DNA from 4 places in the Paenibacillus sp. SN-8-1 genome. Region 3 is predicted to be linked to each of the others. Evidence: a T-box and tRNA genes for the amino acid it is inferred to sense, from the RefSeq annotation. Region 3 holds a T-box; the other regions hold tRNA genes.
What was found. The T-box of region 3 lies ahead of ACRRNK_RS06005 (valine--tRNA ligase). A T-box ahead of a tRNA ligase gene usually reads a tRNA of that ligase, here a tRNA-Val.
Positions count from the first base shown of each region.

Region 1: it has a tRNA-Val gene. The T-box ahead of ACRRNK_RS06005 (valine--tRNA ligase) is inferred to sense a tRNA for this amino acid. The anticodon was not compared.
Region 2: it has a tRNA-Val gene. The T-box ahead of ACRRNK_RS06005 (valine--tRNA ligase) is inferred to sense a tRNA for this amino acid. The anticodon was not compared.
Region 4: it has a tRNA-Val gene. The T-box ahead of ACRRNK_RS06005 (valine--tRNA ligase) is inferred to sense a tRNA for this amino acid. The anticodon was not compared.

Region 1 covers NZ_CP194782.1:3,500,077-3,505,775, forward strand. The annotation lists gene ACRRNK_RS17095 (PAS domain S-box protein) at 1-1,770, opposite strand, end outside; tRNA gene ACRRNK_RS17100 (tRNA-Gly) at 2,037-2,107, opposite strand; tRNA gene ACRRNK_RS17105 (tRNA-Pro) at 2,116-2,192, opposite strand; tRNA gene ACRRNK_RS17110 (tRNA-Pro) at 2,230-2,303, opposite strand; tRNA gene ACRRNK_RS17115 (tRNA-Gly) at 2,315-2,389, opposite strand; tRNA gene ACRRNK_RS17120 (tRNA-Leu) at 2,397-2,480, opposite strand; tRNA gene ACRRNK_RS17125 (tRNA-Lys) at 2,512-2,587, opposite strand; tRNA gene ACRRNK_RS17130 (tRNA-Gln) at 2,662-2,736, opposite strand; tRNA gene ACRRNK_RS17135 (tRNA-His) at 2,763-2,838, opposite strand; tRNA gene ACRRNK_RS17140 (tRNA-Tyr) at 2,862-2,946, opposite strand; tRNA gene ACRRNK_RS17145 (tRNA-Thr) at 2,951-3,026, opposite strand; tRNA gene ACRRNK_RS17150 (tRNA-Asp) at 3,169-3,245, opposite strand; tRNA gene ACRRNK_RS17155 (tRNA-Met) at 3,285-3,358, opposite strand; tRNA gene ACRRNK_RS17160 (tRNA-Val) at 3,417-3,492, opposite strand; tRNA gene ACRRNK_RS17165 (tRNA-Glu) at 3,642-3,716, opposite strand; tRNA gene ACRRNK_RS17170 (tRNA-Ser) at 3,743-3,831, opposite strand; tRNA gene ACRRNK_RS17175 (tRNA-Asn) at 3,887-3,959, opposite strand; tRNA gene ACRRNK_RS17180 (tRNA-Ala) at 3,963-4,038, opposite strand; tRNA gene ACRRNK_RS17185 (tRNA-Ile) at 4,061-4,137, opposite strand; rRNA gene rrf (5S ribosomal RNA) at 4,186-4,302, opposite strand; rRNA gene ACRRNK_RS17195 (23S ribosomal RNA) at 4,497-5,699, opposite strand, start outside.
Region 2 covers NZ_CP194782.1:3,881,402-3,887,100, reverse strand. The annotation lists rRNA gene ACRRNK_RS19125 (23S ribosomal RNA) at 1-2,324, shown strand, start outside; rRNA gene rrf (5S ribosomal RNA) at 2,549-2,665, shown strand; tRNA gene ACRRNK_RS19115 (tRNA-Asn) at 2,678-2,753, shown strand; tRNA gene ACRRNK_RS19110 (tRNA-Thr) at 2,756-2,831, shown strand; tRNA gene ACRRNK_RS19105 (tRNA-Glu) at 2,873-2,947, shown strand; tRNA gene ACRRNK_RS19100 (tRNA-Val) at 3,054-3,129, shown strand; tRNA gene ACRRNK_RS19095 (tRNA-Gln) at 3,171-3,245, shown strand; tRNA gene ACRRNK_RS19090 (tRNA-Lys) at 3,250-3,325, shown strand; tRNA gene ACRRNK_RS19085 (tRNA-Leu) at 3,362-3,445, shown strand; tRNA gene ACRRNK_RS19080 (tRNA-Gly) at 3,449-3,523, shown strand; tRNA gene ACRRNK_RS19075 (tRNA-Arg) at 3,530-3,606, shown strand; tRNA gene ACRRNK_RS19070 (tRNA-Pro) at 3,647-3,723, shown strand; tRNA gene ACRRNK_RS19065 (tRNA-Gly) at 3,737-3,810, shown strand; gene ppc (phosphoenolpyruvate carboxylase) at 4,187-5,699, shown strand, end outside.
Region 3 covers NZ_CP194782.1:1,264,381-1,270,079, forward strand. The annotation lists gene ACRRNK_RS05995 (RluA family pseudouridine synthase) at 1-636, shown strand, start outside; gene ACRRNK_RS06000 (LysM peptidoglycan-binding domain-containing protein) at 748-2,055, shown strand; T-box leader at 2,171-2,433, shown strand; gene ACRRNK_RS06005 (valine--tRNA ligase) at 2,557-5,202, shown strand; gene ACRRNK_RS06010 (bifunctional folylpolyglutamate synthase/dihydrofolate synthase) at 5,542-5,699, shown strand, end outside.
Region 4 covers NZ_CP194782.1:3,711,966-3,717,664, forward strand. The annotation lists gene ACRRNK_RS18155 (YcdB/YcdC domain-containing protein) at 1-1,444, opposite strand, end outside; tRNA gene ACRRNK_RS18160 (tRNA-Leu) at 1,582-1,661, opposite strand; tRNA gene ACRRNK_RS18165 (tRNA-Arg) at 1,699-1,775, opposite strand; tRNA gene ACRRNK_RS18170 (tRNA-Cys) at 1,817-1,890, opposite strand; tRNA gene ACRRNK_RS18175 (tRNA-Gly) at 1,896-1,970, opposite strand; tRNA gene ACRRNK_RS18180 (tRNA-Gln) at 1,979-2,053, opposite strand; tRNA gene ACRRNK_RS18185 (tRNA-His) at 2,066-2,141, opposite strand; tRNA gene ACRRNK_RS18190 (tRNA-Trp) at 2,166-2,239, opposite strand; tRNA gene ACRRNK_RS18195 (tRNA-Tyr) at 2,246-2,330, opposite strand; tRNA gene ACRRNK_RS18200 (tRNA-Thr) at 2,337-2,412, opposite strand; tRNA gene ACRRNK_RS18205 (tRNA-Phe) at 2,430-2,505, opposite strand; tRNA gene ACRRNK_RS18210 (tRNA-Asp) at 2,545-2,621, opposite strand; tRNA gene ACRRNK_RS18215 (tRNA-Met) at 2,638-2,711, opposite strand; tRNA gene ACRRNK_RS18220 (tRNA-Val) at 2,726-2,801, opposite strand; tRNA gene ACRRNK_RS18225 (tRNA-Glu) at 2,980-3,054, opposite strand; tRNA gene ACRRNK_RS18230 (tRNA-Ser) at 3,067-3,158, opposite strand; tRNA gene ACRRNK_RS18235 (tRNA-Asn) at 3,162-3,237, opposite strand; rRNA gene ACRRNK_RS18240 (23S ribosomal RNA) at 3,328-5,699, opposite strand, start outside.

The DNA of each region.
Region 1 (5,699 bases), 2.2 Mb from region 3:
ATAAGACTGGGGTTCCCCTTTCATAGATAGTTCAAAATAGCGTACAGTCTTGTTAATTTCAGCACTGCTTATGATTTGGCTGAAGTTCATGCCAAGTAATTCTTCTTTACTGTAGCCCGAAAGAACTTCCAGGTTGGAGTTTAGGGTCACATAGTTACCGTGCAGATCAAAGGAGTACACAGCGGACGGACTATACTCGAATAGTGACTTATACCGCTGCTGACTCTCCTGCAGGCGTCGTTCGTTGTTTTTCCGGTCCGTAATGTCACGGGATACTGCAACTATTTCAAGAATTTCTCCTGTCTGATCATCAAAAGTATACCTTCCCGTACTTTCAAACCAGATGTACTCTCCATCTTTACGTCTTATGCGGTAAGCGACCGTATACTCTGAGTGATATTGCAGCTGGACCGCCAAGTAATCCTGTACTATCTTTTTATCATCTGGATGAAAATAGTCAAAAGCACTCGTCCCAACAAGCTCCTCAGGTTGATAACCAAGCAAAGTGATACAAGCAGGTGAGGCGTAAGCGTAAGTATTTCCCTCATCCGACTTATGCTTTGAAATTAAATCAAGCGAGTTTTCAGAGATTATCCTATACTGCTTTTCGCTCTCACGTAGTCTGCTTTCCATCAGATTACGCTCCGTAATATCCTGTACGATCCCGAATAATCTTCTGGTTCGTCCCATTTCATCGAATTCTATATCAGTTTGGCTGAAGAGAACCTTATCCTTGTCTCCACAACCAATAACCCTAAACTCTAGTTCGAAGGATTGAGCAGCTTGGGAGGAGGCGTTTTCTAGTGCCTCGGTAACCATTAGTTTATCGTCAGGGTGAATTACCTTCAGCCACTCGTCTAATGGAGAGGTGAATTGACTGAAATCCTGCCCGTATATCCTTACGAACTCTTTGGAGCATGTGAACCTTTCTTGATCTACATCCCACTCCCAGGAACCGATATGAGCAATCTTTTGAGCACGGGCAAGACTCCGTTCACTTCTTCGTAAATGCTCCTCTGCCTGCATCCTGGGTGTAATGTTACGGGTAATGATGAGCAACTTGTCAGCTTGAGTACCGAATCCGTGTACCTTCTGAATACTGGCTTCAACCCAGACCTCGTGTCCATTCGCATGACGTAGCCTCCCTGTTAAAATACCCGTAGATGCAATAAGATCCTTCTTCGCCCATGGTCCTTCATCTGCGAACAGCTCTTTAAGCTGTGTTCCAACAAGCTCCTCAGGAGTATAACCAACTATATCATGTATAGCCGGAGAGATAGACAGACAGATCCCCTTCACAGTAGCAAATGCAATGACATCTTTAGCATCATTCGTGATCACTTGATATAACTTTTCAGATTCCATCAGGCGCCGCTGCATTTCCTTTGTTAAGGTCACATCTTTAAATATGGAATGAACACCCACAACTTCTCCCTCAGCACTGATCGGCACATAGGTAACATCCAAATCAAGAACCTGACCATCCTGCCTAGTAAAATTCAACTCAAAGCTGCTGGTCTCCCCTTGCAGTGCCTGCTCCAAATAGTAGCTCCTTAACGCTTCCCCATCACTCGAGAACAAATACTGTGGAGGGGTACTATTAAATTGTTCTAATGTGTATCCGGTCACTCTTTGAGCAGCTGGATTCGCCTCTATATACTGACCATTCACATCCATTACACAAATGGCATCGGGATGATTCTCATAAAGGGACTGATAAGTGCTTCCCTTCGCAATCAGCTGCTTCAACAGCTCGTTCTTATGATTCATCAAGGCCGACTTCCTTTCTATGCATGGATAAACCTAAATCCACATGAAATCAACTAAACTAAAGAAATCAACAAAGGTTATATTCCCTGTGTATTCAGCAATAAACGCAGCAATCATAGTTAATCCCATTTTATTAGCAAAGTAGTTTTATTCTAACCTATCCCTCAGAAGACTACTAGTAACCTCATGTGAGAATTCCAGGAATAGACCAACATACGAAAAAGAACGCTATGATTAAAACATCATAACGTTCCTTTATCATTCAAAGCGGGTGATGGGAATCGAACCCACGCTATTAGCTTGGAAGGCTAAAGTTCTACCATTGAACTACACCCGCAAAATTTATGGTCGGGACGACACGATTTGAACATGCGACCCCCTGGTCCCAAACCAGGTGCTCTACCAAGCTGAGCTACGTCCCGTAATACTTTTCACACTACATTCATTACAAAATCACAATCGGGACGACACGATTTGAACATGCGACCCCCTGGTCCCAAACCAGGTGCTCTACCAAGCTGAGCTACGTCCCGTAATTGAATAATGGAGCGGACGACGGGAATCGAACCCGCGACCCTCGCCTTGGCAAGGCGATGCTCTACCGCTGAGCCACGTCCGCATAAATATGGTGCGCGTGGAGGGACTTGAACCCCCACGTCAAAGACGCTAGATCCTAAGTCTAGTGCGTCTGCCAATTCCGCCACACGCGCACAATATTAACATATTTACCTGTAAGGTAAATGGTGAGCCATGAAGGACTCGAACCTTCGACACCCTGATTAAAAGTCAGGTGCTCTACCAACTGAGCTAATGGCTCAAATGTTTACCGGGGTCCCCGAAAAGTAATCGGAATCTTCAGCAGAGCATTCGCTTCACTTTTTGGGGTAATAATGGCTGGGGATATAGGATTCGAACCTATGGGTGACGGAGTCAAAGTCCGTTGCCTTACCGCTTGGCTAATCCCCAATAAAATTGAATTGATAGGAAATAAATGGGGCGATCGAGGGGACTTGAACCCCCGAGTGCCGGAGCCACAATCCGGTGCGTTAACCCCTTCGCCACGACCGCCATATTATATTCTCAAAAAAAACTGGTGGAGGCTGATGGATTCGAACCACCGAACTCGTAGAGAGCAGATTTACAGTCTGCCGTGTTTAGCCACTTCACTAAGCCTCCAAAATGGTGCCGGCGAGAGGACTTGAACCCCCAACCTACTGATTACAAGTCAGTTGCTCTACCAGTTGAGCTACACCGGCAAGGTGTGAAAACATTTAATTAAATCATGGCGGAGCCGACGGGATACTCTTCACTTCGTTACGAGACTGCGAAGTATTCCTAACGAAGCTTATGCTCCGACGAACCCTGATGGGTTCAATTCCCGATACAGAAGGATGTTAATGGCGGAGCCGACGGGATTCGAACCCGCGGTCTCCTGCGTGACAGGCAGGCATGTTAGGCCTCTACACCACGGCTCCACACTTCATTGTGAATCCCGTATTATTGCTCGGGATTCATTGCGGGGGCAGGATTTGAACCTGCGGCCTTCGGGTTATGAGCCCGACGAGCTACCGGGCTGCTCCACCCCGCGTCAGTAGTATTATTAAATTGTCCTAAGTCCCTAACACTATTCAGACTATATAGGATAATGGTGGAGGCTGAGGGGATCGAACCCCCGACCCTCTGCTTGTAAGGCAGATGCTCTCCCAGCTGAGCTAAGCCTCCATTAAATGAGATTTGAAGCTGTTATTGAAAGTGGTGACCCGTAGGGGATACTCGTTCTCTGAACGAGACTGCGATGTATTCCTACCGAAGCCTATGCTCCGACGAACCCTGATGGGTTCTCAACCCCACTTGAAGCTATTTGATGTAAGTGGTGACCCGTAGGGGATTCGAACCCCTGTTACCTCCGTGAAAGGGAGGTGTCTTAACCCCTTGACCAACGGGCCTTGTTCAATTGAATATATACACATGACGGAGAAAGAGGGATTCGAACCCTCGAGACGCTTGTGACGCCTACACGATTTCCAATCGTGCTCCTTCGGCCAGCTCGGACACTTCTCCATATAAGGTTGTTGTTTCTGAAAGTGTTAAGTTAATAACACTTTCAGAAACGGTACTCCCCGAACAGGACTCGAACCTGTGACAACTCGATTAACAGTCGAGTGCTCTACCAACTGAGCTATCAGGGAATATGGTGGAGCCAAGCGGGATCGAACCGCTGACCTCCTGCTTGCAAGGCAGGCGCTCTCCCAGCTGAGCTATGGCCCCATAAAGGAATATTAAATTAAGATGGTGGGCCTTAGTGGACTCGAACCACCGACCTCACCCTTATCAGGGGTGCGCTCTAACCAGCTGAGCTAAAGGCCCTTATATGTAGCCGTCTTACCCCGGCACAAAAACCCCAGATGGGGTATTGCTTGGCGGCGTCCTACTCTCCCAGGACCCTGCGGTCCAAGTACCATCGGCGCTGGAGGGCTTAACGGTCGTGTTCGGGATGGGTACGTGTGGAACCCCTCCGCCATCGCCACCAAACGGGATTTTTCCGGGTCAATACTCCCTGAATCACTTCAGGAAAATATCCGACCTTAGAAAACTCATCGCTGCAAGAAAATATCAGACCTTATCAAGGCATGCAGCTTAAAATCGGTTCAGGCTTGATCGCCTGAAAACTAGATACGAAACGAATTTGCGATTGCTCTTCTTGGACTACGTCCTTCCGAGCTGTGTTGGATAAGCCCTCGACCGATTAGTACTGGTCAGCTCCATGCATTGCTGCACTTCCACCCCCAGCCTATCTACCTCGTCGTCTTCAAGGGGTCTTACTAATTGGGAAATCTCATCTTGAGGGGGGCTTCACGCTTAGATGCTTTCAGCGCTTATCCCTTCCGCACTTAGCTACCCAGCTGTGCTCCTGGCGGAACAACTGGTGCACCAGCGGTGCGTCCATCCCGGTCCTCTCGTACTAAGGACAGCTCCTCTCAAATTTCCTACGCCCACGACAGATAGGGACCGAACTGTCTCACGACGTTCTGAACCCAGCTCGCGTACCGCTTTAATGGGCGAACAGCCCAACCCTTGGGACCTACTTCAGCCCCAGGATGCGATGAGCCGACATCGAGGTGCCAAACCTCCCCGTCGATGTGGACTCTTGGGGGAGATAAGCCTGTTATCCCCAGGGTAGCTTTTATCCGTTGAGCGATGGCCCTTCCATGCGGTACCACCGGATCACTAAGCCCGACTTTCGTCCCTGCTCGACTTGTCAGTCTCGCAGTCAAGCTCCCTTATGCCTTTGCACTCTTCGAATGATTTCCAACCATTCTGAGGGAACCTTGGGGCGCCTCCGTTACTCTTTAGGAGGCGACCGCCCCAGTCAAACTGCCCACCTGACACTGTCCCCATACCGGATTACGGTACCAGGTTAGAACTCCGATACGATCAGGGTGGTATCCCAACGTTGCCTCCACAGAAGCTGGCGCTCCTGCTTCTTAGGCTCCCACCTATCCTGTACAAATCGTATCAAAGTCCAATATCAAGCTGCAGTAAAGCTCCATGGGGTCTTTCCGTCTTGTCGCGGGTAACCTGCATCTTCACAGGTATTAAAATTTCACCGGATCTCTCGTTGAGACAGCGCCCAAGTCGTTACGCCATTCGTGCGGGTCAGAATTTACCTGACAAGGAATTTCGCTACCTTAGGACCGTTATAGTTACGGCCGCCGTTTACTGGGGCTTCGGTTCATAGCTTCGGGTTACCCCTAACCACTCCCCTTAACCTTCCAGCACCGGGCAGGCGTCAGCCCGTATACTTCGCCTTGCGGCTTCGCACAGACCTGTGTTTTTGCTAAACAGTCGCTTGGGCCTTTTCACTGCGGCCCCCTCGTGCTATTCACACTACCGGGGCACCCCTTCTCCCGAAGTTACGGGGTCATTTT
Region 2 (5,699 bases), 2.0 Mb from region 3:
GCCTTTTGTAGAATGAACCGGCGAGTTACGTTCCCGTGCAAGGTTAAGGTGAAGAGCCGTAGCCGCAGCGAAAGCGAGTCTGAATAGGGCGACTTATAGTACGTGGACGTAGACCCGAAACCGTGTGATCTACCCCTGTCCAGGGTGAAGGTGCGGTAACACGCACTGGAGGCCCGAACCCACGTATGTTGAAAAATGCGGGGATGAGGTGGGGGTAGCGGAGAAATTCCAATCGAACTCGGAGATAGCTGGTTCTCCCCGAAATAGCTTTAGGGCTAGCCTCGGAATAACGAGTTGTGGAGGTAGAGCACTGATTGGGTGCGGGGCCCGCCAAGGGTTACCAAGCTCAGTCAAACTCCGAATGCCATAAACTTAGATCCGGGAGTCAGACAGTGAGTGCTAAGATCCATTGTCAAAAGGGAAACAGCCCAGACCATCAGCTAAGGTCCCCAAGTGTGTGTTAAGTGGGAAAGGATGTGGAGTTGCACAGACAACCAGGATGTTGGCTTAGAAGCAGCCACCATTTAAAGAGTGCGTAATAGCTCACTGGTCGAGTGACTCTGCGCCGAAAATGTAACGGGGCTAAACACACCACCGAAGCTATGGCTTGATGCTTTGCATCAGGGGTAGGGGAGCGTTGTATGTAGGTTGAAGGTGTACCGTAAGGAGCGCTGGACAGCATACAAGTGAGAATGCCGGTATGAGTAACGAAAAGATCAGTGAGAATCTGATCCGCCGAAAGCCTAAGGGTTCCTGAGGAAGGTTCGTCCGCTCAGGGTAAGTCGGGACCTAAGGCGAGGCCGAAAGGCGTAGTCGAAGGACAACAGGCCCTAATTCCTGTACCACCGTAATCCGTTATGAGCGATGGGGTGACGCAGCAGGGTAGTGACGCAGACTGATGGATGTCTGTCCAAGCAGTGAGGCTGGTGTGTAGGCAAATCCGCACACCGTTAAGGCTGGGCTGTGATGGGGAGTGAAAATTACAGTAGCGAAGGTCATGATCTCACACTGCCAAGAAAAGCCTCTAGTCAGGAGAAGGTGCCCGTACCGCAAACCGACACAGGTAGGCGAGAAGAGAATTCTAAGGCGCGCGGAAGAACTCTCGTTAAGGAACTCGGCAAAATGACCCCGTAACTTCGGGAGAAGGGGTGCCCCGGTAGTGTGAATAGCACGAGGGGGCCGCAGTGAAAAGGCCCAAGCGACTGTTTAGCAAAAACACAGGTCTGTGCGAAGCCGCAAGGCGAAGTATACGGGCTGACGCCTGCCCGGTGCTGGAAGGTTAAGGGGAGTGGTTAGGGAGTAATCCCGAAGCTATGAACCGAAGCCCCAGTAAACGGCGGCCGTAACTATAACGGTCCTAAGGTAGCGAAATTCCTTGTCAGGTAAATTCTGACCCGCACGAATGGCGTAACGACTTGGGCGCTGTCTCAACGAGAGATCCGGTGAAATTTTAATACCTGTGAAGATGCAGGTTACCCGCGACAAGACGGAAAGACCCCATGGAGCTTTACTGCAGCTTGATATTGGACTTTGATACGATTTGTACAGGATAGGTGGGAGCCTAAGAAGCAGGAGCGCCAGCTTCTGTGGAGGCAACGTTGGGATACCACCCTGATCGTATCGGAGTTCTAACCTGGTACCGTGAACCGGTATGGGGACAGTGTCAGGTGGGCAGTTTGACTGGGGCGGTCGCCTCCTAAAGAGTAACGGAGGCGCCCCAAGGTTCCCTCAGAATGGTTGGAAATCATTCGAAGAGTGCAAAGGCATAAGGGAGCTTGACTGCGAGACTGACAAGTCGAGCAGGGACGAAAGTCGGGCTTAGTGATCCGGTGGTACCGCATGGAAGGGCCATCGCTCAACGGATAAAAGCTACCCTGGGGATAACAGGCTTATCTCCCCCAAGAGTCCACATCGACGGGGAGGTTTGGCACCTCGATGTCGGCTCATCGCATCCTGGGGCTGAAGTAGGTCCCAAGGGTTGGGCTGTTCGCCCATTAAAGCGGTACGCGAGCTGGGTTCAGAACGTCGTGAGACAGTTCGGTCCCTATCTGTCGTGGGCGTAGGAAATTTGAGAGGAGCTGTCCTTAGTACGAGAGGACCGGGATGGACGCACCGCTGGTGCACCAGTTGTTCCGCCAGGAGCACAGCTGGGTAGCTAAGTGCGGAAGGGATAAGCGCTGAAAGCATCTAAGCGTGAAGCCCCCCTCAAGATGAGATTTCCCAGTATGTAAGACCCCTTGAAGACGACGAGGTAGATAGGCTGGGGGTGGAAGTGCAGTAATGCATGGAGCTGACCAGTACTAATCGGTCGAGGGCTTATCCTCAAAGTTTCACGAAGTGAAACTACTTCGGAAGCATATTCTAAGAACCCCGAGAACAATGGGGCACACGCAAGTTCGTTTCGTATCTAGTTTTCAGGTGATCAAGCCTGAACCGATTTTAAGCTGCAAGCCTTGATAAGGTATGATATTTTCTCGCAGTGATGAGTTTTCTAAGGTCGGATATTTTCCTGAAGTGATTCAGGGAGTATTGACCCGGAAAAATCCTGTTTGGTGGCGATGGCGGAGGGGTTCCACACGTACCCATCCCGAACACGACCGTTAAGCCCTCCAGCGCCGATGGTACTTGGACCGCAGGGTCCTGGGAGAGTAGGACGCCGCCAAGCGATTACGTTTATTCCCTGATAGCTCAGTTGGTAGAGCACTCGACTGTTAATCGAGTTGTCACAGGTTCGAGTCCTGTTCGGGGAGCCATTGCTCTCATAGCTCAGTAGGTAGAGTGCATCCATGGTAAGGATGAGGTCACCGGTTCGATCCCGGTTGAGAGCTCCATTTTCTCTGGTTGATGACAGCTATAAGTCGTCAAACGATGAGGCCCGTTGGTCAAGGGGTTAAGACACCTCCCTTTCACGGAGGTAACAGGGGTTCGAATCCCCTACGGGTCACCATTTTCTTCTTAATGTAAGTTGGATATGGCTAGAATTATATGAGTGATATCAGTACATACTATGTCCTAAAGTCTTGCCAAAGTATCCATAATGTTTTAATTCATATGGAGGCTTAGCTCAGCTGGGAGAGCATCTGCCTTACAAGCAGAGGGTCGGGGGTTCGATCCCCTCAGCCTCCACCATCGTTTTTATATCTGAGGACAAACTGTCCAAAGTGAGACATTGGGGATTAGCCAAGCGGTAAGGCAACGGACTTTGACTCCGTCACCCATAGGTTCGAATCCTATATCCCCAGCCATTTTGAGCCATTAGCTCAGTTGGTAGAGCACCTGACTTTTAATCAGGGTGTCGAAGGTTCGAGTCCTTCATGGCTCACCATTTACCTTGATTGTCATGGTGAATAGTGTTACTTGTGCGCGTGTGGCGGAATTGGCAGACGCACTAGACTTAGGATCTAGCGTCTTTGACGTGGGGGTTCAAGTCCCTCCACGCGCACCATTTGCGGACGTGGCTCAGCGGTAGAGCATCGCCTTGCCAAGGCGAGGGTCGCGGGTTCGATTCCCGTCGTCCGCTCCATTATTTGCGCCCTTAGCTCAGCTGGATAGAGCGTTTGACTACGAATCAAAAGGTCAGGAGTTCGAATCTCTTAGGGCGCGCCATTTTACTTGCAATTGATAATCTCATAAGCAGCACCATTTTCGGGACGTAGCTCAGCTTGGTAGAGCACCTGGTTTGGGACCAGGGGGTCGCATGTTCAAATCGTGTCGTCCCGACCATTATTTCTTCGGTGCGGGTGTAGTTCAATGGTAGAACTTTAGCCTTCCAAGCTAATAGCGTGGGTTCGATTCCCATCACCCGCTCCATAATTCACCAACAGCATCATCGTAAGCGATGGTGTTTTTTGTTATAATACGTTTTATTTTTACCCATGGATTTTACTGCTTTGACGTGTCAGCGCATTGATTGAATGTTGAAGTGGTTTTTTATGCAGATGGATATGTTCATGTTAATCAGGGAGTTCTAGTTTCTTCGATGAGAATTAAACTTTTGAGAGACTAGCAAAGTTCTATCTATGGGCTATAATAATACAAATAAATGATTAAATATTTAACTTATTTACCTCTTTGGCTGAATCTACAGCCTTGTTTTAATAAATAAAGTGAAGATTTTATGCACCGTTTATTGTATTATGTAAAAAGGCATTACAAAGACGGAAACAGGAGAATTGGGAGGAGAAGCATGACAGAACTAGCGGTAACCGCAAACAAAAGTAATTCCAACAACCTGCTGCGGCGTGATATTCGTTTTTTGGGCAATATTTTGGGAGAAGTCCTTGTACATCAAGGCGGTAATGAACTCTTAGATATTGTCGAAAAGATACGTGAAGCCAGCAAGTCACTTAGAGCCGTATTTCTACCTGAACTGCATGAGGAGTTCAAACAGCTTATTAACACGCTTGAGCCGGACATCCGACATCAAGTCATTCGGGCTTTCGCTGTTTATTTCCAGTTAGTTAACATTGCAGAGCAGAATCATCGTATTCGCCGCAAGCGTGACTACGAGCGTTCTGCCGGGGAGACGGTACAGCCTGGATCTATTGAGGATTCTGTTAGAGACCTTAAAGAACGCGGCTTCTCCTACGATGAAGTACAGGATATTTTACAAGGCTTGTCTTTAGAGCTTGTCATGACAGCTCACCCGACGGAAGCAATGCGCCGTGCAATTCTCGATATTCACAAACGGATTGCTGATGATGTTATGCAGCTGGATAACCCGACTTTGACTTTCAGAGAACGCGAGCAGCTTCGTGAGAAATTGCTGAATGAGGTAATTACCCTATGGCAGACCGATGAGCTTCGTGATCGCAAACCTACAGTACTCGACGAGGTTCGAAATGGTATGTACTATTTCCACGAGACTTTGTTCCATGTGCTGCCTGATGTATATCAAGAATTGGAACGCTGCTTGACGAAGTATTATCCTGAGCATAACTGGCATGTTCCGACATATCTGCGTTTTGGCTCATGGATCGGGGGAGACCGGGATGGTAACCCTTCCGTTACAGCGGAAGTAACTTGGGAGACTCTGTTAATGCAGCGTAAGCTGGCTGTGCGGGAATACCAGCGTATTCTGGCTGAATTGTTCCGTTACTTAAGCTTCAGTACAAGCATCGTCAACGTTACTGACGAGCTGCTTACTTCCATTCAGAAGGATCGGGAGACGGTCGTTCTGAACAAAACGCCTCAATGGCGGAATGAGAAAGAGCCTTATCGGGTGAAACTCACTTATATGACGGAAAAGCTTCATAACGTCATCGATGAGTCGAAGAAAGATTCCATTGATCGCTACAATAGCGTAGCGGAATTGGTTGAGGATCTTAATGTTATTGATCGCAGTCTACGCCATCACTATGCTGATTATGTGGCAGATACGCATATCCGTTACTTGATACGCCAAGTGGAGCTGTTTGGCTTCCATACAGCCAAGCTGGACATTCGCCAGCACAGTCAGGAGCATGAGAATGCTATGACTGAAATTCTTGCTCATATGAATGTTACAGAGAACTACGGTGAGTTAAGCGAAGACAAAAAGGTAGAGCTGTTGGAGCGTATTCTTAACGACCCACGTCCGTTGACTTCTCCTTACCAGGAATACAGTGAGAGTACAACGGAGTGCTTGAACGTCTACCGTACGGTGTTTAAGGCTCAAAAGGAATTTGGGGAGCAATGTATCAGCAGCTATCTAATCAGTA
Region 3 (5,699 bases):
TGTCTTGTGGTGCATAAACCGGCAGGCATGAAGGTTCACCCGACTGGTAACGAACGGCAGCCAACGCTCGCACATGTGGTAGCGGCTCATTATATGGGCCAGGGCGAGCAGGTTGCCGTTCGCCATATTCACAGGCTCGATGAATTCACCTCTGGGCCGGTTCTCTATGCCAAGAATGAATATGCTCAGCTTATACTGGATGAGGCCATGAGTGTGAAGAAGATTGAGCGTGTCTATGTAGCTGTGGTTCAGGGCAGTGTTGAAAGTCCTGCCTTCAGGGTGGAAGCGCCTATTGGACGGGATCGTCATCACGCGAAGCGTCAGCGGGTCTCTGATACGGGCAAGCCCGCGGCAACCCGGGTAGCTCTTCTGGACAGCTTAAGGGAAGCCAGCCTTGTGCGTTTAACTCTCGAAACAGGAAGAACCCATCAGATCCGCGTACATATGAGCCATATCGGTCATCCCCTTGTAGGCGACGAGCTGTACGGGGGAAGCACCCGGTATTTCAGTTACCAGGCATTGCACGGGGAATCCCTGACTTTTCCACACCCGTTAACAGGAGAAATTGTGGAGGTTAGGGATCCTTGGCCCAAGGACTTTACAGAGCTGCACCGCAGGCTATCCTTAGAATCATAGAGAGAAACTTACGGGTCTGCCAAAAAGAATGGCATGCTCTCCTTTTTGAAGCATATAGATTAAACGAGTGAAGAAACCTTGTTTGGATATGCGTAAAAGGAGGTTATACCCTTGGCAGATCAATCCTATGGGTTAAGGTTTGATATCTATGAACGTGTTCATTTATCAGAAGAAGTCATCGGCATTCAGGAATTGGTTGAGCTGGAGCTCCTCCCAAGAATTCAGGTTGTTCCGGGTGATGAATATGCGTCGCTTCGGGGGCATTTGCATGTATCCGGTCTATACCGCGGTGATGGAGGGACACAGGAGCTATCGCATCTCATTCCTGTCGAAATCACGGTTCCGCTGAGCCGGGTTAATCGGCTTGAGGATATTACGGTCGAGATTGAGAATTTTGATGTCGATGTTCTGAACCCGCACAGCTTGAATATTACGGGTGTTCTTTCTTTGCGGGGAATTGAGACCGTAGCTTTTGTTCCGGGAACAGAAGAGTGGAGCGATGAGGGATACACTGTATCCCATGAGGCCGAGCGCGTAGAGCAGAAGGAAAGTACAGAAGATTTTGTAGATCAGAAGGACAGATTAGATACCCGGGATGAAGCAATCACACCTTCGGCAGTCAACTACGATCCGCCAAGCGCTGAGCCCATCTGGTCGCTTCCAGCGCTTGAGGAGCAGAAAGAAGAGTCTCCTCTATTGTCTAAAGAGAGAGTGACCACACCAGCTTCAGCGCCCGTTTCTTCTCTCTCGCCGTTATGGGCGGACAAGGAATCGAATGAGGGTATTGGGCCTAAGGGGAATAAGGACGAAGGATCTCGAACCTCCTCTCAGAATCAACAGCTTGAAGAGGCGCATTCCTCAGAGACTCTGAAAGCCTCGCATACCGAGGAGTCTGTCCAGGGTCAAGCTAAGCTTGAAGAGGGCGACAGAGTCTCTACCGCTGAAGAATATTTGGAGAACGTTCAAGAAGTAGAAGCTGCTGAACCCGTAACCGAACTTGCAACCGAATCTGTAACCGAACCTGCTATAACCGAACCCCAAGTGGAAGAGCGGCCTGAGTTAAAGATTGCACTTGGCAGCAAGAAGGTGACAGATCAAGCCGCTGATGATCATGTTCCTCTAAGTACATTGCTTCAGTCCGGGCGTCCGACTAAAGAAGCGGAAGCGCTGGAGACCTTGGTGCAGGAAGCCCAGGAACCACTATCTGAAGACAAGGAAGATGTTCGCTGGAAAAATTTATTTATCTCAGGGGTACAGGAGCAGACTCCTTTCCGGCAGGTGAAGCTTGTTATTGTGCAGCGGGAAGAGACAATTGATGTGATTGCGGACCGGTACCAGATTAACCCCCGCGAACTTCTGCTCTACAACCGGTTGTCCGAACAGAGCCTGGAAGAAGGGCAAGTCCTTTATATTCCTTAATACCTATGATGAACCTGTGCCGTATGCACAGGTTTTTTTGTCGTATTATAGGAGGTTGAAACTGCCTATTATTGACTATCGATGCCATCCACGTTATTATTATAGGGATAAATAAGCAAAGACATCGAACGGGAATAGTAGGCAGTGTGCCCTTCAGAGAGCGGAATTGCAGGCGCTGTGAGGTTTCGCAGGATGCAGCTGACCGAAGTCGCCCGGGAGTCGTCCATTTGAGCAGATCTCTTCTGTCAGAATGGGCCGGTTACAGCCGTTATCTGTCTGAGTGTCGCGAATAAGGGCTTCTTTCTGATGGAGGAGTGCTGTTAAGTCTATTTGCGAAACAAAGGTGGTACCACGAAAGATAAGCCTTTCGTCCTTTGAGACGAAGGGCTTTTTTTGTTTTTTTCACTTATTCCGCTTCTTTTATGGGAATAACTGCAAGAAATGGAACGCCAATTAAATTAAAACTCCCCTATAATATCGGAGGTATGTGTAATGTCAGAAATGAACCAAGAGACGTCCTCGGCAAATATGCCAACGACGTATGATCCGAAATCTGCGGAAGCGAAATGGTACAGTTATTGGAAGGAAGGCAACTTTTTTGAAGCGGGGAGCCGTAAGGATGCCGAAACCTTTACGATCGTAATCCCTCCACCGAATGTAACAGGTATGCTGCATATCGGGCATGCGCTGGACTTTACACTTCAGGACATTATGGTTAGAGCTAAGCGGATGCAGGGTTATGATGCCCTATGGCTTCCTGGTACCGATCATGCGGGGATTGCTACCCAGACCAAAGTAGAGCAAAAGCTTCGTGAACAGGGAGTTACCCGGTATGACCTGGGACGCGAGAAATTCCTGGAGAAAGTATGGGAATGGAAGGATCAGTATGCTGAGACCATTCACGAGCAATGGGCCAAAATGGGCTTCTCTCTCGATTACTCCCGTGAACGGTTCACGCTGGATGAAGGACTGTCCAAGGCCGTACGAGAGGTGTTCGTGAAGCTGTACAACAAAGGATTAATCTATCGCGGAAAACGCATTATTAACTGGGATCCGGCAGCGCGGACCGCGCTTTCTGATATCGAGGTTGAGTATAAAGAGGTGAACGGTCACCTGTATCATTTGCAGTATCCATTGAAGGATGGAAGTGGACATATTACAGTGGCCACCACACGTCCTGAGACAATGCTGGGAGATACGGCAGTAGCTGTGCACCCTAAGGATGAGCGTTACGCCCATTTGATTGGACAATCGTTGGTGCTCCCAATCGTGGGCCGCGAGATTCCGATCATTGCAGATGAGTATGTAGATAAGGAATTTGGAAGCGGCGCGGTGAAAATTACCCCGGCACATGATCCGAACGACTTCGAGGTAGGTCTGAGACACGATCTGCCGCAAATTACAGTTATGGATGAGACAGGAACGATGAATGCGGATGCAGCCAAGTATCAGGGGCTTGACCGCAGTGAATGCCGCAAACAAATCGTACGGGATCTGCAGGAGCTTGGAGTGCTTATCCGCATTGAGGATCATGTTCACCAGGTAGGTCACAGTGAAAGATCGGGAGCTGTGGTAGAGCCTTATCTGTCAACCCAGTGGTTCGTGAAGATGGGACCACTTGCAGAAAAAGCGATTGAAGCGCAAAAATCGGGTACGGGAGTTAATTTTGTACCGGATCGTTTTGAGAAAATATATCTGCACTGGATTGAAAATGTGCGTGACTGGTGTATTTCCCGGCAGCTGTGGTGGGGACATCGGATTCCAGCTTGGTATCACGAGACCACCGGTGAGATTTTTGTAGGTACGGAGGCCCCTGAAGGATCAGAGTGGCGTCAGGATGAGGATGTACTGGACACTTGGTTCAGTTCAGGCCTGTGGCCGTTCTCAACCTTGGGCTGGCCGGATGTGGATCATGAGGATTACAAGCGGTTCTACCCAACGAATGTGTTGGTTACCGGCTACGATATAATTTACTTCTGGGTAGCGCGAATGATCTTCACCGCCCTTGAATTTACAGATCAAATTCCGTTTAAAGATGTGCTTATTCACGGTCTCGTCCGTGACAGCGAAGGGCGTAAAATGTCCAAATCGCTTGGCAATGGGGTTGACCCGCTTGAAGTCATTGAGAAATATGGCGCAGATGCGATGAGATACATGATCTCAACCAGCAGTACACCTGGCCAGGATCTTCGTTTCCGCTGGGAGAAGGTGGAGCAGGCCCGTAACTTCGCGAACAAGATCTGGAATGCTTCCCGCTTCGCGCTGATGAATTTGGAAGGCGTAAAGTATGAAGACATCGATATCACTGGTAATTTGAGTACAGCAGACCGGTGGATACTGCACCGATTTAATGAAACGGCACGGGATATTACCCGTCTGATCGATGCTTACGAGTTTGGAGAAACGGGACGCTTGCTGTACAACTTCATTTGGGATGATCTGTGCGACTGGTATATTGAATTCGCGAAGCTCACCTTATATGGGGAAGATGCGGCTGCCAAGAGCAAGACGCAATCCGTGCTTGCCTACGTACTTGACCGTACACAGCGGCTGATCCACCCATTCATGCCATTTATTTCCGAAGAAATTTGGCAGCATCTCCCTCATAATGGAGATACGATTACTTTATCCGAGTGGCCTAAATACGATACCGCTCTCGAAGCTCCGGACGCGGTTGAAGAGATGAACCTCTTGATAGATGTTATCCGCGCAGTGAGAAACGTTCGTGCCGAGGTTAACGTTCCAATGAGCAAGAAGGTAGAACTGATCGTGAAGCCGGGTTCTGACAGAGCTCATAACATTATCAGCCGTAACGAGAACTATGTTAGAAGGTTCTGCAACACCTCCGAGTTCTCCATAGCTATAGACGCCGAAGCACCGGACAAAGCAATGAGTGCGATTGTAACCGGAGCTGAGCTCTACTTCCCTCTTGCGGGATTAATAGATATCGGACAAGAAATCGCCCGTCTTCAAAAAGAGTTCGAGAACCTTACCAAAGAGGTAGAACGAGTTGAGAAGAAGCTGGGTAACGAAGGCTTTGTTGCCAAGGCTCCGGCTAAAGTGATTGAGGAAGAGAAGGCGAAGATGCAGGACTACTCCGAGAAGCGTGCCAAAGTATTGGCCCGCATGGAAGAGCTCAAAGGCTAATCTGCCATGCGTCGAAAGAGCAGCGCATCCCGAAGGGAGAGCGCTCCCTGCACGCAGCAACAATAAAAGCCCCCTAGTAGGAGCGCCTTGCCTAAAGCGTACCCCCGAATGGGGGTGACAAGCGGCTTGCAGCACGCATGATCCAAGTACGGGCAGGAGCACAAAAGTCAAGCGTACCCCCAAAGGGGGTGAAAAGCGCTCCATGCGTCACAGAAGATCAGGTGCTCATCACCCCGCCTCCCACCAAAACATTCGGGTGTCCAGAGGGAAGTCCCTCTGGGGCCCTCCCTAGTAGGGAGGGTTTGGGAGGGTAATCCCACCAAAGGAGCAGGTTCTAACATGCAGGACGACACAACTACCCCTCTGCAGACCTATGCAGAAGCAGTCGATTGGATTAACGGCTTGATCCCTTTTGGCATCCGGCCAGGTCTGGAACGGATAGAAGCGCTCATGGAGCGATTCGATAATCCGCACCGGAAGTTAAAGTTCATTCATGT
Region 4 (5,699 bases), 2.2 Mb from region 3:
TGTATTGATATGTCGATGTTGAGACCTTCGAGTCTCTATCAATCGTAGAGGTAAGCTTATACTCACTCGCAGCATTTGGAACCAGTTTCTTCACGATCTGAAGAGCCTTCTCTTTGGCTTCCTTAGAATTTAGAATTTTACCTTTAGGCTTATATTCCTTCGCCGGAGAATTATAGATATAATATCCGAAACTAACAATTTGACCCGTGCTTGCTTCGACTTCGGCATTAATACCCTCATCTGGTACACCGTTTGCCGCTTTGTCTCTAAGTGAAATATTCCATACTTTCTGATTAGGATTATTCCATCTTCTCGACAACTGCTTGTATTCAGTGGTGAACTCGGGAGGGATAGGTATGAACGATTTAATCCGTTCTAGAGCCTCATCACCGTCCTGAATTGCTTCCTTGGATGGAGTGAAATTACTACCACCTGAAGGAACATCCTCTGCCTTCTGAATGCTCTGAACTGAACCCACTTGAGGTTCCGTCTGTTTTCCTGTAACTGCGTCAATACTATTCATACTTCTATCAACCGGTAAATACCCCAAGAAGTACTTGGTTGTTTCTCTAGAATCAAGTCTATCTGGAATATAAGACAGTTCTACATCAAAGCTATCCTTGAACTTCTGCTCTGCACTCTCCAGCGTAATTGCTGGCTTAGGGGAAGGATACACCGCGTAAGCCTTACTACGATTATACACCGTTACCTCACCGTTATAGTTAACCCCAACCTGGACCGACTCAAAGTCCGAATAAAGGCCATTTACCGGCACCTTAAAATTGAAGTAGTAATCTTGCGCCGTAAATAGGGAACCACTTTGCCGATTATAGCTATTGTCTTCTTTAAGACTTTGGACATCTAATCCTTTAACTTTGGCACTCAACCAATCTAAGGCAATCTTCTTGGCACTGGTCTCATCAACTTTGGAGGCTCCTTCTTTGGTATACATCTGGATTAGACGACCAGGCAGACTAACATATATTACTTCACCGGTCACTCCATCCACTTGAGCACTGAATGAGGTGCCCCAATTACCTATCTGAAGATTATATTGAAGCTCCCACTTCTTATCGTAATCCACTGGGTAGCTATTCTGATTGCCAAATTCTGCGGAGCTCAGTGTCACCTTAGAAAGCAGCGGAAACATTTCCTTTACCGCCTTGTCAGCTTGAGCAGAAGTAATTTTAGCCCCATTTGGCAATTTATCACTAGTTCCATTTACAGATGTAGATGTAGATGCAGAAACCGTGCTGCCTGAAGCCCTGGAATCCTTAGTGTCAGATATGATCACTGTATTGTCTGCCCAAGCGGCTGTAGGACCGCTTAACATTAGAAGCACTAACGTACATGCTGCAAAAACTAGTGGCCTATTCTTTCGAGCATATGTACCCTCCCTAGAAGTTTGAGTTAACTGTTCCTTGCTGCTGTTCTTATTGTTCATTACTGCTTCCCCTTCCCTCTCCACGTGATAGATGATTCTTATAATAAAGAACACACTCTAACTGGAAAAGTTTGGACGAAGTAAAAAATAAAATAAAAAAACCATGAACTAATGTTCATGGTCTACTTTAAACTATATGCCGGTGAAGGGACTCGAACCCCCACGGTTTCCCTCACGATTTTGAGTCGCGCGCGTCTGCCAGTTCCGCCACACCGGCATGGTGTGTAATTCTTCTCAATAGATTAATGAGAATATGGCGCGCCCTAAGAGATTCGAACTCCTGACCTTTTGATTCGTAGTCAAACGCTCTATCCAGCTGAGCTAAGGGCGCAAATATTTAATACGGTAAAACTGTCTATCAAAGTTTAAGAATGGAGGCGCCACCCAGATTTGAACTGGGGATAAAGCTTTTGCAGAGCTGTGCCTTACCACTTGGCTATGGCGCCATAAATGGAGCGGACGACGGGAATCGAACCCGCGACCCTCGCCTTGGCAAGGCGATGCTCTACCGCTGAGCCACGTCCGCATATTAAATGGCTGGGGATATAGGATTCGAACCTATGGGTGACGGAGTCAAAGTCCGTTGCCTTACCGCTTGGCTAATCCCCAATGTAAAGTTAATGGGGCGATCGAGGGGACTTGAACCCCCGAGTGCCGGAGCCACAATCCGGTGCGTTAACCCCTTCGCCACGACCGCCATAATACTTACACATTATGAAATTGGCAGGGGCAGCAGGAATTGAACCCACACCAACGGTTTTGGAGACCGTTGTTCTACCTTTAAACTATGCCCCTAAAAACTGGTGGAGGCTGATGGATTCGAACCACCGAACTCGTAGAGAGCAGATTTACAGTCTGCCGTGTTTAGCCACTTCACTAAGCCTCCAAAAAATGGTGCCGGCGAGAGGACTTGAACCCCCAACCTACTGATTACAAGTCAGTTGCTCTACCAGTTGAGCTACACCGGCACGGTGTAAAAGAATCATGGTGGCTCGGGACGGAATCGAACCGCCGACACGAGGATTTTCAGTCCTCTGCTCTACCGACTGAGCTACCGAGCCATAATGCTTACTATTACATATTAAATTATAAGATTTAAATGGCGGAGCCGACGGGATTCGAACCCGCGGTCTCCTGCGTGACAGGCAGGCATGTTAGGCCTCTACACCACGGCTCCACACTATGTAAATCAATTGCGGGGGCAGGATTTGAACCTGCGGCCTTCGGGTTATGAGCCCGACGAGCTACCGGGCTGCTCCACCCCGCGTCAGTATAACAATATGGTGGAGGCTGAGGGGATCGAACCCCCGACCCTCTGCTTGTAAGGCAGATGCTCTCCCAGCTGAGCTAAGCCTCCATATGTTAAACATAATCTTTATTTTAGCAGATACACTGCTATAAAATCAAGTGTGAATAATGGTGACCCGTAGGGGATACTCGTTCTTCGAACGAGACTGCAATGTATTCCTAACGAACCAAATGCTCCGACGAACCCTGATGGGTTCTCATCCCCACTTGAAGCTGTTTAATGAAAGTGGTGACCCGTAGGGGATTCGAACCCCTGTTACCTCCGTGAAAGGGAGGTGTCTTAACCCCTTGACCAACGGGCCTTACAATAATAGTGGCGGAGAGAGAGGGATTCGAACCCTCGAGACGCTTGTGACGCCTACACGATTTCCAATCGTGCTCCTTCGGCCAACTCGGACACCTCTCCATATGGCTCCCCGAACAGGACTCGAACCTGTGACAACTCGATTAACAGTCGAGTGCTCTACCAACTGAGCTATCAGGGAACATTATTCAATTCAGGCTTGATCGCCTGAAAACTAGATACGAAACGAACTTGCGTATGCTCTTCTTGGACTGCGTCCTTCCGAGCTGTGTTGGATAAGCCCTCGACCGATTAGTACTGGTCAGCTCCATGCATTGCTGCACTTCCACCCCCAGCCTATCTACCTCGTCGTCTTCAAGGGGTCTTACATACTGGGAAATCTCATCTTGAGGGGGGCTTCACGCTTAGATGCTTTCAGCGCTTATCCCTTCCGCACGTAGCTACCCAGCTGTGCTCCTGGCGGAACAACTGGTGCACCAGCGGTGCGTCCATCCCGGTCCTCTCGTACTAAGGACAGCTCCTCTCAAATTTCCTACGCCCACGACAGATAGGGACCGAACTGTCTCACGACGTTCTGAACCCAGCTCGCGTACCGCTTTAATGGGCGAACAGCCCAACCCTTGGGACCTACTTCAGCCCCAGGATGCGATGAGCCGACATCGAGGTGCCAAACCTCCCCGTCGATGTGGACTCTTGGGGGAGATAAGCCTGTTATCCCCAGGGTAGCTTTTATCCGTTGAGCGATGGCCCTTCCATGCGGTACCACCGGATCACTAAGCCCGACTTTCGTCCCTGCTCGACTTGTCAGTCTCGCAGTCAAGCTCCCTTATGCCTTTGCACTCTTCGAATGATTTCCAACCATTCTGAGGGAACCTTGGGGCGCCTCCGTTACTCTTTAGGAGGCGACCGCCCCAGTCAAACTGCCCACCTGACACTGTCCCCATACCGGTTCACGGTACCAGGTTAGAACTCCGATACGATCAGGGTGGTATCCCAACGTTGCCTCCACAGAAGCTGGCGCTCCTGCTTCTTAGGCTCCCACCTATCCTGTACAAATCGTATCAAAGTCCAATATCAAGCTGCAGTAAAGCTCCATGGGGTCTTTCCGTCTTGTCGCGGGTAACCTGCATCTTCACAGGTATTAAAATTTCACCGGATCTCTCGTTGAGACAGCGCCCAAGTCGTTACGCCATTCGTGCGGGTCAGAATTTACCTGACAAGGAATTTCGCTACCTTAGGACCGTTATAGTTACGGCCGCCGTTTACTGGGGCTTCGGTTCATAGCTTCGGGTTACCCCTAACCACTCCCCTTAACCTTCCAGCACCGGGCAGGCGTCAGCCCGTATACTTCGCCTTGCGGCTTCGCACAGACCTGTGTTTTTGCTAAACAGTCGCTTGGGCCTTTTCACTGCGGCCCCCTCGTGCTATTCACACTACCGGGGCACCCCTTCTCCCGAAGTTACGGGGTCATTTTGCCGAGTTCCTTAACGAGAGTTCTTCCGCGCGCCTTAGAATTCTCTTCTCGCCTACCTGTGTCGGTTTGCGGTACGGGCACCTTCTCCTGACTAGAGGCTTTTCTTGGCAGTGTGAGATCATGACCTTCGCTACTGTAATTTTCACTCCCCATCACAGCCCAGCCTTAACGGTGTGCGGATTTGCCTACACACCAGCCTCACTGCTTGGACAGACATCCATCAGTCTGCGTCACTACCCTGCTGCGTCACCCCATCGCTCATAACGGATTACGGTGGTACAGGAATTAGGGCCTGTTGTCCTTCGACTACGCCTTTCGGCCTCGCCTTAGGTCCCGACTTACCCTGAGCGGACGAACCTTCCTCAGGAACCCTTAGGCTTTCGGCGGATCAGATTCTCACTGATCTTTTCGTTACTCATACCGGCATTCTCACTTGTATGCTGTCCAGCGCTCCTTACGGTACACCTTCAACCTACATACAACGCTCCCCTACCCCTGATGCAAAGCATCAAGCCATAGCTTCGGTGGTGTGTTTAGCCCCGTTACATTTTCGGCGCAGAGTCACTCGACCAGTGAGCTATTACGCACTCTTTAAATGGTGGCTGCTTCTAAGCCAACATCCTGGTTGTCTGTGCAACTCCACATCCTTTCCCACTTAACACACACTTGGGGACCTTAGCTGATGGTCTGGGCTGTTTCCCTTTTGACAATGGATCTTAGCACTCACTGTCTGACTCCCGGATCTAAGTTTATGGCATTCGGAGTTTGACTGAGCTTGGTAACCCTTGGCGGGCCCCGCACCCAATCAGTGCTCTACCTCCACAACTCGTTATTCCGAGGCTAGCCCTAAAGCTATTTCGGGGAGAACCAGCTATCTCCGAGTTCGATTGGAATTTCTCCGCTACCCCCACCTCATCCCCGCATTTTTCAACATACGTGGGTTCGGGCCTCCAGTGCGTGTTACCGCACCTTCACCCTGGACAGGGGTAGATCACACGGTTTCGGGTCTACGTCCACGTACTATAAGTCGCCCTATTCAGACTCGCTTTCGCTGCGGCTACGGCTCTTCACCTTAACCTTGCACGGGAACGTAACTCGCCGGTTCATTCTACAAAAGGCACGCCATCACCCATATAGAGGGCTCTGACTTCTTGTAAGCACACGGTTTC